DNA from 2 places in the Cytobacillus spartinae genome. Region 2 is predicted to be linked to the other one. Evidence: predicted binding sites of a transcription regulator. Region 2 holds the regulator's gene; the other holds the start of a gene.
What was found. The regulator LexA, encoded in region 2, represses DNA repair genes until DNA is damaged. The targets are predictions, from matches to a motif close to CGAACATATGTTCG.
Positions count from the first base shown of each region.

Region 1: the regulator LexA is predicted to act here: its motif matches at 1,979-1,992, upstream of ACFYKX_RS25420 (YolD-like family protein).

Region 1 is NZ_JBIACK010000021.1:21,193-25,475, forward strand. Features, by position in the region: gene ACFYKX_RS25400 (recombinase family protein) at 1-125, opposite strand, end outside; gene ACFYKX_RS25405 (hypothetical protein) at 344-901, shown strand; gene ACFYKX_RS25410 (hypothetical protein) at 953-1,261, opposite strand; gene ACFYKX_RS25415 (hypothetical protein) at 1,382-1,825, opposite strand; gene ACFYKX_RS25420 (YolD-like family protein) at 2,012-2,362, shown strand; gene ACFYKX_RS25425 (hypothetical protein) at 2,387-2,743, opposite strand; gene ACFYKX_RS25430 (hypothetical protein) at 2,776-3,054, opposite strand; gene ACFYKX_RS25435 (hypothetical protein) at 3,388-3,531, opposite strand; gene ACFYKX_RS25440 (JAB domain-containing protein) at 3,670-4,125, opposite strand.
Region 2 is NZ_JBIACK010000001.1:200,561-204,843, reverse strand. Features, by position in the region: gene tkt (transketolase) at 1-30, opposite strand, end outside; gene ACFYKX_RS00970 (DUF896 domain-containing protein) at 207-440, opposite strand; gene ACFYKX_RS00965 (YneB family resolvase-like protein) at 523-1,170, opposite strand; gene yneA (cell division suppressor protein YneA) at 1,180-1,515, opposite strand; gene lexA (transcriptional repressor LexA) at 1,671-2,294, shown strand; gene ACFYKX_RS00950 (HD-GYP domain-containing protein) at 2,343-3,452, opposite strand; gene ACFYKX_RS00945 (hypothetical protein) at 3,750-4,136, shown strand; gene ACFYKX_RS00940 (hypothetical protein) at 4,196-4,283, opposite strand, start outside.

The sequences.
Region 1 (4,283 bases), on a different contig from region 2:
CCACTAGCTTTGTCACTATATATGAACTTTTCGTCTGTCACATAAGGTAAAAGTGCTTCATACTGCCTGTCTAGTTTTTGTTCTTTTGTTGATACACGAATATAACCAAAACTTATGGATGCCATAAAGCCACTCCTTCATCTTATTGTAGCTTTACTATACACTATACGTGCAAAAAGGTGTAATATTTTAGAGACGTTCAAAAAGGTCTAAAAAACAAATAAATAGACAGGTTTTTCACTTATATTCTCCACGTCTCTAAAGGAGTACCTTTATGTACACTAAAAAAATCAAAATGTTTCTTTCTTACAAAAACCTTTATAATTTAATTTGAGGTGATAACATGGATATTTCTCAGTATAGAGAACATGCTTTTAAGGTAACTGATGATAACAAATTGATAGATGCGTACTTTACAGTCTTCAGACAAAACAAGGACAATCCTGGTGCGTGTCATTTATCTTCATCTATCCTATATATAATTCTTAAAGAATTAGGATATGAAGCAACACTCTGTTTAGGTGAGGTAGAAATAGGTTCACTTCGATTTGATCATTCCTGGGTTGAGTTGGATGGGAAAATTTATGACTCAGCTATTTCGTTGGGTTTAGAAAACAGAAAAGTATCAGCCCCTGTCTTTGGAGATTACTTCTTAGATAATTTAGCGAAAATAGAGAATATAATATACGGAACCCAAAATCACACTCTCCCAGACGAACCCACAAAGTTGATATTAAAAAAAGGATTCTCTCATTACATGTCAGCTGCACCTTTACGTCATGGAGTGTGGTTTTTAGTAAAAAGAGCTTGTTCGGATCTTCGTTTACGAGTTAGTATTGAGGACTTGAAGGAGAAATATAAAAACGATCAATGGATTGTGAAAACACCTTACAAAATATAAATAGAAAGTAAAAAAGCATGTTTTATTTAAACATGCTTTTCTATCACTTTATCAAGTATTCTCTTTAAGTTTAGTTAATAAAGTCTCAAGATTGTTTGCAAAAGTTACGTCTTGTTCTGTAATTGGTTTACGTCTTGCATACTTATCTAGAATCATATCTCTAGAACTCTTGAGCAAATTATTCAGCATATCTGCCATCTGATTATCATTGTATTCACTAAAAAAACCTAATAGATGATGAACAAAGGCTTGCTCGCTTTTATTTAACACACTATAAGTATCTGGTTTGGTCATTTGCATTCCGTAAATTACAGCAGAATTAAGAAAGCCCTCTATAGGATCAATAGATTCATCTTTCATTAGTAACTCCTCACTTTCCTGGACGACATTGTACAAAATTAATTTCACAAGGCGTGCACATAAACTTACGTTAGTCTGTACATCTTTTTTTCAAATAAAAAGTAAGTTCAACTATTTTTATTATTCAAGGTCTAAATCTAATTTTGCTAAGAACAGCAGGTTAAATAATGGATGTTTATTGTCATACAAAGCAGGATTTTTATTTAAGTTTTGTTTAAAACAAAGGAATACAGCTAAGTCCCAGCATAGTAGATTTTTATCGTTAATAGGTTCCGGTATATTATGTGTTAAGTCTGCTAGTGTTGATATGATTAGGTTGTTAAAGTGCGATGGGGTGGTTTCCCCTATTCTTCTAATTGTTACTAGAGTTTCATGTAGTACCTTGTTCGCAATAGAAGTTAGCTCAGTTTCAGACTTTTTCATTAGTTTGTTGTGAAAATATTTAAAGTCTAGTTCAGAGCGTTCTTGCATCTTTTTAAAATTATCAATTTCAATCAAAAACTGATCAGAAGCTTTAGATACCCTCGAATTATTCACTATAGACATATTTAATTTAGCAAACATTTTCATACTCCTTTTCCTATAGTAAAGGTTATTTAAAAGGTTAAATGCACTTAAAAACACCCTTTTAGTGATTAAGTTGCTTTTTATCGTATATAGTATACACGTAAACATTCAAATTGTTTCTTTAAGCATGTTTAGGATAAGTATATAATAAGAACAAACGTTCTTATGAAAGAGGTTAAAAAAGTGTCTATAAGAGATAGAGGAATTATAAAATTTATGCCAGCTCTACTTCCCCCTGAACTTAGGTCAATGTTAAAGCAAATTGAGGTAGAACAGAATTATCAAACAAAACCTAGCCTGGATGAACAACAATTAGAACATATTAATCAAATCATTTGTGAAAGTATGGAACATGGGCTTGAAGTTAAAGTTGTCTATTTTGAAAATAACAGAAATAATTTAGCAATCGGAAAAATTCATTTATTTAAAGAGTCAAGTCGGACTATTCGTATAGTAAATAGATTCAGTGATTACTTTGATATTCCTATTGAAGAAGTTGTAGATGTTTTTCTTGTATACGAAGAAGAGGTTTAGGAAATCCCTAACACCTCTTTACTTCTATACTTTAGGCATAGAATGGTCATTTTTCAATAGATACTGAATTTTCTTGTCTAGGTCCTGCTTATTGAAGTAATGAAGCATATAAGCAGCATGGCCATTATGGGGAGCAAACCCCTTTTCTTTAACGTGTTTATACATTTTTTCTCCCCTTGCAATAAAGAAGAACGTTTTCGTTTTTCCAGCATACAACGGGGAAACCAGGTCTTGATCGTCCAGAAAAACTTCCAATACAGGAGATTGCATAATTAATTCATCTTCAGGTAAGCCCAGATACGCCATTAATTCTTCATGCTTAATAGGCATTCTTACTTTATCAAAACTCTCTTCTTTCTTTCTCTTTAAAAAAGAAAACATAACCAACGCCCTTTCTTTAACGCATATGGAAATTACAGTTTTTCAACTCCGGCAATCCCGATTTCACTAATTTCTGCGACAAAATAATTCTCTATCTGGATATCCGTATTAGAAAGAGGAATAAGAGTTTCGGAACTAATGCCTTCTAATGTACTAATACAAGCTTCAATTCTAATATTCTCTATAAGACAAAATTCCTCAGGATGTTGCTCTTGGACTGTTTTTTCAAATTCATCTGCATTATTAAAATCCTTCTCTTTCCCATATGCTCTATCATTATTTTCTGAGAAAACAATGTGTTTTTCGTTCATAACTACCTCCCATGTAAATAATTTAATACACAAAATCTTTCATAAAATTATAGACAAGCGCAACTGTAAAGAAAACCATTGAATAACAAGCCAGTGTCCATCTTGGTGTAAATTTCTCTAACTCTAAGACCTTACTGAATATGGCTATATTCATCCCAAACATAAAGGGATAAAATAAAACCTTATAAATAGTTGTATGGCCGTTTAAATAGAAATACGCAAACACAACCACAAAAAGCAATGATCCCACCAAATACTTTTTATTAATACCACGCCACCCTCTACTAATTAGTTAAAAAAGAATAAACATCTAATACTCTTTACGCTCGAAGTTTATGCTTGTTCATTTTTTGATTTTTCAATAAGCTCATTTAGGGCATCAGTACCATACTCAGCTTCATAATTTCTAAGAGCCTGAATAATCTCTTTTTCCATTATTAACTGTTCTGTATTGTACCCTTTTGAAAAATTAGACATAGTGAGCACCTCCGTAATTAATATCTTTAGTATACATGTATACTAAAGGGAATGCAAGTATATTTAGCTACTAGAAAGGATCTTCAAGAAAAACTCTCCCAGCTGACGATTAAGGAAGCTGGGAGGTGAGAAAAGGCCTTAAATATGGCCCTTCTCCTTTAAAGAAACAAAACGATTATCCCCACATATGATATGGTCTAAAACGTGAATTCCTAATATCTCACCACTCTTAACGAGTCTCTTTGTCACTTCTAGGTCTTCTCTCGATTCTAAGGGGTCTCCTGAAGGATGCTGATGTGAGACGATAATTGAAGCAGCGTTGTTTAATATGGCGCATTGGAAAACCTCTCTTGGAGAAACGATACTAGCATTTAAAGAGCCAATATGTGCGATATGCGCTGCAATCACTTTATTCTTAGTATTTAGTAATAAGACTAAGAATACCTCTCTTGCATAATCCCCGATGAATTTATTAGCAATATGGTAAGCATCTTCTGGGCTACGTATCACTAATCGCTCTGGGTCAAAACCTTTTGTAGTCTTTCTTTTTTCCTGTTTAATAGCTGTGATTTCATAAATTTTTTCTAATGTCATTTTGAAGACCTCCTAGAATTTTCTTAACCTCTCTACAACTATAATTATAATGTATACATGTATACAAGTCAAGTGATTCTAGTAAAATACTCTAGTTTTATTTAAAAAAAGTTTCTTTGAAACAATCACTAAAAGAAGGGGAAAAGTGTTGGTATTTC
Region 2 (4,283 bases):
AACTGCTAGTGAATCTACTTGTTCAAACATATCAACATCCCTTTCTTGAGTAGGCTTACTCTAATAATATAATAGTCCTCAATTTTTTTATACAATTGAATGTGACTATATTAGAAAAATTACTATATACTGCATCCTCTAACACAATATTCCTATTATAAATGCAAAAGAAGGAATACAAATTTTGCATTCCTTGATTGACCTATTTAATGTAGATCCTTTTTATTTTTCAATTTTTTAAGTTTCTCCGGTGTTACATCGTCTCCATTCGGATCTATAAATGTTACACCTTGCAAAGTATCTAACATGGAAGAACGAAATGTTTGTAAGTACTCTCGCCTTAATGTCGACTGTTCCTTTGCCTCTTCTTCAGTTAATTTTGAGGTCTTTGCCTTATTGGCTAACTCATTTATCCTAGCTATTTTATGTTTAGGTAGCATAATCAGGCTCCTTTGTGTCAAGTCTATCTTTGATTAAAGTCATATTACTAAAAACTTTATCGTTTGACAAGAAAAGAGCCTACTAATCCTGTAATGATTCTATGTGCTCCTTATACCTTCTATGTGCAGTCGCTTTAGAAATTTCGTAGCCAAATCCTCTTAACGTGGCAGCAATCTCAGCAAAGGTCAAATCGTTATTACGCAACCTAACAATCTCACTAATTGGTACATCGATTCTTTCTCTGCCCGCTGATATACCTTGATTCTTTAAGTTTTTCTCGGGTTTATACCCTTTTGCTATCGCTCGGTTCACGCCTCTCTTGATTTTAATATTATGTAACTTTCTCTGATACTCTTCTACCATTCCAACAATCTGCAGAACCATTGAATCCGAATCTGAAAGTTCTAATTCACCGTTATGAGAAATGCTATAAAGTTTTACCCGTTCTTTTAATATGCAATGAATAATGGCAATTTTCGTATTCCCACGACCAATTCTCGTTTCATCCTGAATCAAAACGGCCTCTATTGAATCATCCTTAATAAGAGATAATAGCTCAAGTATTCCGTCCCTTTCCATTTCATATCCGCTTGCCTTCTCCTTGATCACTGACACTACATTAAAGTTTCTATTTTTAGCTAGTAGTAATAGTTCTTCCTCTTGTCTCTGAAGTGAAGATTCTTGACTATCTTTGTTCGTACTAACTCGACAATATATAATCGCTTTCATTTAATCTCCTCAATCTAGTTGTTCATTATATGAGCTTGCAATTTGTTTAGAAAACTGTAGCTCTTCTGTTAAAACGGGGATCATAATCTTTTCGCCTACATATAAATGACTTCCACTTAATTGGTTGTTTTGTTTTACCCAATTAATAAATTCTCCAGGACTCAATTCGTGATAACTTGAAAATTCCTTCGATATACTCCATAGAGAATCTCCCTCTTCAACCGTAATTTCAACAAATTCATCTTTTAGTTCTTTCTTTTCATTTCCCAACAGAACGAATGTAACAGTAAAACTTAATATTACAAGAATAATAGTATATGAGTATTGATTCCATAATTTTTTCATAAAGACACCTCTAACTAAGAATGTATGTTCGATTTATATTCTGATTATACTAGGAACATTTGTTTGGTGTCAACAAAAATTCGAACTTATGTTTGTATACAATGGTAATACATGCTATAATTAATGCAAGATTAACCATATGAGGTGCGTAAATTATGGCAAAACTATCAAAACGCCAGCAGGATATTCTTGCATTTATAAAAGAAGAAGTGAAACTCAAGGGGTATCCACCTTCTGTTAGAGAGATCGGTGAAGCAGTTGGCCTAGCATCAAGCTCAACCGTTCATGGTCATTTGGCAAGATTAGAAAGCAAAGGGCTAATTCGAAGGGACCCAACAAAGCCTAGAGCGATTGAGGTATTAGATTTGGAGGAAGAATCCCACATTCCTAAATATAATGTGGTCAACGTCCCTGTAATTGGTAAGGTAACTGCAGGACTACCTATTACAGCCATTGAAAACGTTGAAGAATATTTTCCTCTACCGGAGAGGCTTGCTCCGTCTGATGATCAAGTATTTATGCTAGAAATAATGGGAGACAGTATGATTGAAGCTGGAATCCTAGACGGAGATTATGTGATCGTTCGTCAGCAACAAACTGCAAATAACGGTGATATTGTTGTAGCAATGACCGAAGAGGACGAAGCTACTGTAAAAAGATTCTTTAAAGAAAAAGATTATATTAGACTTCAACCCGAAAACTCCACATTAGAGCCAATTATTTTGCGTCATGTTTCTATTCTCGGAAAAGTAATCGGTGTTTATCGCCATATACACTAATAACAAAAAAGCCAGCGAGGAGAACCGGTCCTATTCGCTGGCTTTATTTTAATTTAATAGAGTATCTGCTTCTATAATTTCTAGAGTCAAATTTTGATGTGACGATAAATCAATATCATAAGGTTGTACTTCTTCACCATACTCATCTTTAATAATCCTTAGCTCTGGTCGACCCACAGCATTAAAATTATATTTTGAGACGATTCCTGTTCGCCCATCGTTTAACTTCACCGTTAGACCTGGTGGGTAGACAGCAATACAACCCCTAAATAACTCAATTTGTTTACTGTCAAATTGAGTACCACTTCCCGCATAAAGTAATTCTAGACCTTTGTGAGGCAAAATAGCCCGTCGATATGTTCGATGATTCGTTACTGCATCAAATACGTCTGCAACACTTAATATTTTTGAGTAGTGATGAATCTTGTCTCCTGTTAAACCTCTCGGGTATCCTTTCCCATCGATTCTTTCATGATGCTGAAGTGCACAATGGGCAACAGGTAGTGGAATTTCATGAATTTTTTTAAGAAGGCCAAACCCTAATTCCGCATGTGTTTTTACATGCTCGTATTCCTCCGCTGTTAAGCTTCCATGTTTATTGAGAATATCAGGTGAAATAAACATTTTACCAACATCGTGCAACATAGCACCAAGACCTACCTCTTCGATATTCTTCAATGGCCACCCATTTTCTATTGCTAATTGACACACATAAATGGATACATTCAAGCTATGGGAGTAAACATAACTATCATGCACTTTCGTTGATGCTAACAAATTTAATGCTGTTCTATTGTTTGAAAGTACACTATGTATATCACGAAAAATTTTCTGAAAGCTCCTAATGGCTCTTCCAGTCTTAAACATTCCTTGAATATTATTCTTGCTAGAATTCAAACCCGCAATAGAATCTAACCCATCTGTTATTACATTCACTGCTTCTATTCGAAGTTCTTCAGGGATAACATCTATTATTTCTATCCCTTCGGATGCATCATCTTCTATGTAAACTGTAAAGATATTTAGTGTTTTTAGTCTAGTAATTAATGGATCTGTTAATGATGTACCTTTTGCTAAGAGAATATGGCCGTTTTCGTTATAAATGGATTTGCCTAATTTAACCCCAACTTCACATTTCTCCAATGTTGTTAACCGCATGACTTTCCCCTCTATCACTTTTTCAATTTGTTGCAAATTCTATGACAAGCACCAGCTGTAAATGAGTCCCTAGTTTAGTTTCGCTTCAATTCCTGGGCACGATAAAGTAAAGAAGTCCCACTCCTTATTGAACACTTTACAAAATTCGACTTTAATTGCGATAATCCTTCCTTAACAGTAATTATTTGAAAAAAATGTGAAGTTTTCGTGATATCCAGTTCTATTTGTATTGACCACATAGTGTTAACTCTATTAAAATTTATAGGTATAAACACCTATCCACAAGGAGTTATTAAGATGAAGGTTGAAAGTGTTATACGGCTCGTTAATACCATGTGCAAAGACCATAAATATGCAAAGGCTAGACCTCTAATTGTAAGTGAATGGAAGCGTTTAACAGAATCTAAAAACTATCACTTATTAAATTCTAGTGCACAGCAATTTATTAAAATCATTAAAGAAGAGCAGGAAAACGGGACTATTGTCCATTTGTCTTATACTGATAAACAAGTATTGAATGTAATTAACTCTTATGTGAAAGATTCACATTTTCAGTATGCACGCAAAATTTTTTCAGAGCACCTTGCTCTACTTGAAAAACAAGAAGCACAGAGCTGGCTAACTTCGGATGCTAGATATATTTTTAATGCTTGGAAGAATTCAACCTCATCAGATCCATCCTAATTAGAGTATTTGAGACATATATAAAAGGCACTTCGACTTAAAATTGTCGAAATGCCTTCTTATTCTACAATTATCTTTAACGCCATTAAAGCGTGGCCTGCACCACATAACTCTGAGCAATTGCCAAAGTATTCTCCAGGCTTTTCA